DNA from 2 places in the Bacillus infantis NRRL B-14911 genome. Region 2 is predicted to be linked to the other one. Evidence: riboswitches for the same ligand, from Rfam matches in the RefSeq annotation. Region 2 holds a riboswitch; the other holds the start of a gene.
What was found. A riboswitch is a leader RNA that binds a small molecule or an ion and turns the genes downstream of it on or off. The one in region 2 is predicted to bind glycine.

Region 1: linked by a shared signal. The riboswitch ahead of N288_RS23750 (amino acid permease) and the one ahead of gcvT (glycine cleavage system aminomethyltransferase GcvT) in region 2 are both predicted to bind glycine.

Annotation. Positions count from the first base shown of each region.
Region 1 is NC_022524.1:4,789,366-4,792,783, forward strand. It holds gene N288_RS23745 (MBL fold metallo-hydrolase) at 1-384, opposite strand, end outside; gene N288_RS23750 (amino acid permease) at 454-1,824, opposite strand; glycine riboswitch at 1,985-2,064, opposite strand; gene N288_RS23755 (alkaline phosphatase) at 2,222-3,418, opposite strand, start outside.
Region 2 is NC_022524.1:3,284,268-3,287,685, forward strand. It holds gene gcvPA (aminomethyl-transferring glycine dehydrogenase subunit GcvPA) at 1-432, opposite strand, end outside; gene gcvT (glycine cleavage system aminomethyltransferase GcvT) at 447-1,553, opposite strand; glycine riboswitch at 1,671-1,748, opposite strand; glycine riboswitch at 1,752-1,839, opposite strand; gene N288_RS16660 (DEAD/DEAH box helicase) at 2,085-3,418, shown strand, end outside.

The DNA.
Region 1 (3,418 bases), 1.5 Mb from region 2:
TTCCTTGATCGCATCCGCACAGAACTGGATCTCAATTCCCTCCTCAACCCGCTCGTCCAGTGATCGGTCATCCCACTTAAATGGGACCAGTTTTTCCATCTCCACCCTTGTATCAACAGAGGCAATCGACGGAATATCCAGGGATTCAAGCCCAAAGATATGGTCCCAATGCCAATGGGTAATGGCTGCCACAGTTGGCTCCGGCCTACCCGCTTCTTTTAATTTTCCCAAAAATAGCTTTGCGTGTGCCGCAGAATTGCCGGCATCTATCATTAAGGTATGCTTATCCCCCGAGACAGCCATCAGGATCGGCCTGTCTGTCGGGCCGACAGGCGTTAAATATGAAATCCTGTCTGACCAGAGAACCAATTCTTGCTCCATCATTCAATCTCCTTTGGCTGATTTCTATGCCCTTTCTTTATAGCATAATTCAGGGAGATAATCATGGCCATCTTAATGTACTTCTTTAACCGCAGGCACTTCTGCCTTCTTCCCTCTGTAAAAATAGACTACATACAGCAGAAGGAACCACACAGGCGTCAGCAGGAGCGCCGGCCTTGTTTCTTCGGCAATCAGCATGATCAGGAGGATCATCGCAAACAATGCGAGAACGAGATAATTCACTAATGGAGTGAACGGCGCCTTAAAAGCAGATTCCGCATGCAGCTCAGGGCGCGTTCTTTTATACTTCAGATGGCAGATCAGGATGACGCCCCATACCCAGATGAAGCAGATTGCGCTGATGGTGGTCACAATGGCAAACGCCTGTCCTGGCAAGAGCTTGCTTAAAAGAGCCCCCACTGATACGACCAGGGCAGACAGCCACAGAGCGTTGGCCGGTACATGCTGCTTATTCAGCCTGTTCAGACGTGCCGGTGCCTGATTGTTTTTGCTTAGGCTGAACAGAATCCGGCTCGTTGAGAACAGCCCGCTGTTGCAGGCAGATGCAGCTGAAGTCAGGACGACGAAATTGATGATTCCAGCTGCAACCGGGATCCCGATGAGGCTGAAGGTTTTCACAAAGGGACTTTCTGCTGCATTCAGGTCCGTCCATGGATTGATCGACAAAAGGACGATCAAGGCGCCTACATAGAAAAACAGGATGCGGAGCGGGATCTTATTGATGGCAGCCGGGATATTTTTCTGCGGGCTGCTCGTTTCCGCTGCCGAAACGCCAACGAGTTCCACGCCAACGAAGGCAAAGACTACCATCTGGAAGGAAAATAAGAATCCTGCCGCCCCGTTCGGGAATGCTCCGCCATGTTCCCAGAGATTGCTCAGCGAAACGGTTCCCGCATCGGTCTTAAATCCGGTGATCAGCAGGAAGATGCCGACTGCGATCAGCCCAAGGATCGTAATTACTTTTATTAGGGCAAACCAGAACTCCAGCTCCCCGAACAGCTTGACCGTCAGCAGGTTGAATCCGAGCAGGATAATCAGGGAGATGATGGCCGGCACCCATTGCGGGATGTCGAACCAGTATTGAACATAGACGCCGACTGCGATTACATCGGCCATCGCGGTCATGATCCAGCAGAACCAATAGGTCCAGCCTGTCACAAAAGCTGCCCGCGGTCCAAGATAATCTTCGGCGATATCTGTGAAAGATTGATAGCCTGCTTTTGATAAGAGCAGCTCCCCAAGTGCCCTCATGACAAAAAACAAGGCGGTTCCGACGAGCAGATATGCAAGGATGATGGACGGGCCGGCCTGCTGGATTGCTTTTCCGGACCCAAGGAACAACCCTGTCCCAATCGTGCCGCCAATCGCGATCAACTGTACATGCCGATTGGCTAAATCTCTTTTTAACTCCTGCTGTGCCATTCCTGATTCCTCCTCTTAAAATGGGGTCTGACCCCTTAGATGTGAACTATTGAACACAAAGTTTTACTGCAATAAAAAAAGAGACTGGGGAATCCCCAATCTCCTGATCATCAGAATAACGAATATAAAGGCAAGTCATAAAGCATGCCAAATGTATATCCAATACTCTTCTGTCCTTTTGCCTGAGATGGTGAACCCTTCGGCGCCGCGGAAACCCGCGGTCTCTCCAGAAGCTGCTCCTGCCACAGCACGACCCATGGCATTCATAGCTTGGTATGAAATTATACAGCAATATTTTTTATATAATAGTAGCGAACGGGTCGTTTGTCAACCGTTCCGTTTTCCTTCTCTAACAAAAAGAAAAAGGCGCCTCCCCGGGGAAGCACCTCTTGTACCATTATTTAGACAGATTCAAAGCCTTTTCGGAAACATAGAAATCTTTTCCGTTAAAGACCGTGACGCCATCGAGTTTTTTCGTGACAATCCTGTTGTTCTGTACGATATGAGCGATATTTTTGTTCACAGGCAGTTCGATCTTTGTCTTGCTTTTTTCTGCGATAAAGACCGGGTTGTTCGCATCTGTTACATCAATGCGGGTCTTGTAGCCTTTTTTCTCAAACGACTCTTTCGCATTGACGAACAGCTTGTCTGTAACGGATTTCAGGTTGAAGCCCATATGCTTTGCCATTGCTTTAGCAATATCAGTGTTATCGATCAATCCAAAAGGCCTTGATGGTCCATATGCGTACAAGAATACATCCTCGCCGGTATGCCCGCCAGTGGAGAAGCCGATATTCGCGCGGTTTGCGAGCATTTTGGCCATATCAGACTGCAGGTTTGCGGACGCCTTCAATTTATCGAGTTCTTCTTTTGTCAGATTATCCAATCCGTACAGGCCGGCCACTTTTTCCATGTTTGAGCGGTCTGCTTTCAGTTGGCTTAAAGCCCCTTCAAGTGTCATGGACGCTTTTTTCAGCGGGTCGATATAAGCTGATACAGGAATTTCCGGGTAATTGCTGTTTGTGTTGACGTTCCCCATTGTGATTCCGCTGTTTCCGTGGTCACTGACTGCGATGACCATTGTGTTGCCGTCTTTTTTCGCAAAATCGAGGGCTTCTTTCACTGCATCATCAAATGCCAGTACATCACTAAGAATTCCGACGGTGTCATTGGCATGCGCTGCCCAGTCCACCTTGCTTCCTTCAACAAACAGGAAGAAGCCTTCTTTGTTCTTGTCCAGCGTTGTGATCGCTTTTTTCGTCATATCAGCCAGAGAAGGCTGGCTGCTCTTAGCAGCCTTTCGGTCAAAGTCATAGGCCATTGCGGAAGGCGCAAATGAGCCCCAGATTTTATTTGATTTCGATTTTAGGAGGGCTTCCTTTGTCTCGACAAACTGGTAGCCGTTTTGGCTGATCACATTCAATAGATTCTCGCCATCAACGCGGGCATTCTTGGTTGTTCCTGGTGCCAGAGATTCTTTGCCTCCGCCAAGGACTACATCAATGCCCTGGTATACCTGCTGCTCGGCAATGTCCTGATAATTGCTGCGGTGCGCCGCATGTGATGAAAATCCTGCAGGCGTTGCATGCTGAAT
Region 2 (3,418 bases):
CTCAGCGAGGGCAGTGCCGCCGTCATACATGGAAGAATTGGCTACATCCATGCCAGTCAGTTCGCAGATCATCGTCTGGAATTCAAAGATGGCCTGCAGCTCCCCCTGCGAAATCTCCGGCTGATACGGTGTATAGGCCGTATAGAATTCGGAGCGGGAAATGACGTGGTCCACAATCACCGGCATATAATGATCATAGACACCGGCTCCGAGGAAGGATGAATTGGACCTGAGGTCGGCATTCTTTCCTGCCAGCTTGGTAAGCTCCTTCAATAATGCCGTTTCCGGCTTTGCCGGTTTAATATTGTACTCTCCCTTAAACCTGACAGCTTCAGGTATATCACTGAACAGTTCATCAATCGAACTTGCCCCGATCTTCTCAAGCATTTCCTTTTTGTCTGTTTCTGTCATAGGCAGATAGCGATGCGTCATGTTTTTCCCCTCCGTCACTTCTTATCTCTTTTATAAAAAGGTGTGGCAGCTATAACTGCTTTCAGCCGTTTGCCGCGGATTTCAACTTCTACCTCATTGCCAAGCTCCGCATATTGGGTCTTGATCAGGGCGAGGCCGATGTTCTTCTTCAGGGTCGGTGATTGTGTGCCTGTCGTCACTTCGCCGACCTGCTCTCCATCCGCCAGCACCGGATATCCGTGGCGCGGGATTCCCCTGTCAATCATTTCAAGCCCGACCAGCTTTCTCGGCACACCATTTTCTTTTTGCTGCTTGAGGACAGGCTTGCCGATGAAATCAGCTTCTTTATTAATCTTTACAGCAAAACCGATCCCGGCTTCAAGGGGGGTAACGTCTGGCGACAGCTCCTGCCCGTACAGCGCAAGGTTTGCTTCAAACCTCAGGGTGTCGCGGCAGCCGAGCCCGCAAGGCAGCACACCTTCTTCTTTTCCGGCTTCAAGGATATCATTCCAGATGCTTGAGGCATCATCCGAATGGCAGTAGATCTCGAATCCATCTTCGCCCGTATAGCCGGTGCGGGAAACGAGCGCTTTCTTTCCATTCAGATCCACGTCACTGCTGAATTTAAAAAAGCCAATTTCGCTTAGATCCTTTTCGCCTGCAAGCTTCTGGAGAATCCCTTCAGCTGCAGGTCCCTGCAAAGCAAGCTGGGCAGTCTGATCAGATAGATTCCTGATGTCAGCGCCGTCAATCAGATGATCTTCAAGCCACTGATAATCCTTTTCTATGTTTGCCGCATTGACAACCAGCAGATAGTGATCATCCTCGAATTTATACACAAGCAAATCGTCAACAGTGCCGCCGCTTTCATAGCACATCGCGGTATATTGTGCACCGCCGCTTTTGAGCTTGGAGATATCATTGGTCATCATTTTTTGCAGAAAATCCTGGCTGGCTTGCCCTTTCACTTCTATCTCTCCCATATGGGATACATCAAACAGGCCTGCTTTTGTTCTTACGGCTTCGTGCTCATCTTTGATGCCAGTGAACTGCACCGGCAGGTCCCAGCCGCCAAAATCGATGGTTTTTGCTCCAAGCTTCCGGTATTCCTCATATAATGGTGTACGTTTTAGCTGCGACATTCACTTGTCCCCCTTGATCCAAATAATAAATACAAGATTGCTAACCATGAGGCTTGAACGCCTGAAGGTTTTGGGCACGAAAAAAGGACAGAGAAATCCCCCGTTCCTAACGAGGGTCTCTGTCCTGGCACCTGAAAGTTTACCTTTTACCGGTTTTCCCCTTTGGTGGCTTCCTAAATGAAGCACTCTCCAGAGCCGCGTCCAACAAGGGTTCTTTTGCCTGAGAGATTCACATGAATGCTTGCTCCTTCGGCGCTGTATACACAGTCTCTCCCCTTATTCTCATCCGCATTTATAATTTTTTCCAATATGGCCATACTATTCAATGAAGAATCCGCAGCATGCTGCTGATGGCCGTTCGGAGCCAAAATTTGTTTAATGACAAATTTCGAAACATTCAAAGCTATTATCATCCTACCATCCTATTTCAGATTGGGCAATATATAATTTGAGACGCTTCTTTTTACCCGCAGGACTCCCCGGGGGCATTGCCAAGAGGGGCTTAACTACAAGCGAAGGAGCTGTTTTACCATGCCAGTCCAGATCGATTTTGATTCTACATGGCAAACCGAGTTTCTATCAAGAATATCCAATGACGGACCTTGGGGGAATTGGGAGCTTTACAGACTTGCTGCAGAGGTCGAGCAGCATACCATCATCCCCGAATTCAATGGCCTCCAGGCTCCGGGGCACTTGCCGGACCTGACGCCGCTGCCCCACCAGCTGGAAGTTGCCAGGCAGGTAGTTGAGAATATGAACGGAAAAGCGATATTGGCCGATGAGGTCGGGCTCGGAAAAACAATTGAAGCGGGACTGATACTAAAAGAATATATGATTAGGGGTCTCGTGAAAAAAGTCCTTATCCTGGTTCCAGCCTCTCTTGTCACCCAGTGGGAAATCGAGCTGAACACAAAATTCTACATACCGGCAGTTGCCCAGCGCAAGGCTTATGTGTGGGAGCAGTGCGATGTGGTGGTATCTTCCATAGATACAGCCAAAAGGAATCCGCACCGCGACATCATTTTTTCACTTGATTATGATTTGATTATCATCGATGAAGCTCATAAGCTGAAAAACAGCAAAACGAAAAACTATGAATTTGTCCAGAGCCTGAAGAAGAAATTCTGCCTTCTCCTTACTGCTACACCGATCCAGAACAGGATAAGCGAGATTTTCAACCTCGTTTCTCTCTTGAAGCCTGGCCATCTGGGTAATGAAACAGCTTTTTATGAAAAGTATAAGAAGGATTCACGCTCGCTCGATGACAATGCCCACCTGAAAGAGCTGGTCAATAAAGTGATGATCCGGAACAGGCGGGCTGATACCGGGATTGAATGGACAAAACGGCATGTAGAAACCATCCCGATTGAATTTTCCAAGGAAGAAAGAGATCTGTACGAATCTGTTACAGAATTGAGAGGGGAAGGAGATTGGGTCAATTCAAGCCAGTTCTCCGTCATGACCCTGCAGCGCGAGGCCTGCAGCAGCCGGGAGGCAGTCTTTTATACGCTCCGCAATATGGTTTCCAGGCAGGAGGCCCCTTCTGATATGTTTCAGGAACAGATTCAGTTCCTGGTCAGCAAAGTGGAGAAGGTTCAGAGAAATTCTAAAGCAGAAAAAGCGCTCGAGCTTATCAAAGGCATTGACGATAAGGTCATCATTTTCACAGAATACAGGGCGACCCAGCTTTACCTACAATGGTTCCTGAAGCAGCACGGCATCAGTTCTGTCCCTTTCAGGGGCGGTTTCAAAAGGGGTAAGAAGGATTGGATGAGAGAGCTGTTCAAGAACAATGTCCAGGTCCTGATTGCGACAGAGGCCGGAGGTGAAGGGATCAACCTCCAATTCTGCAACCATATTATCAA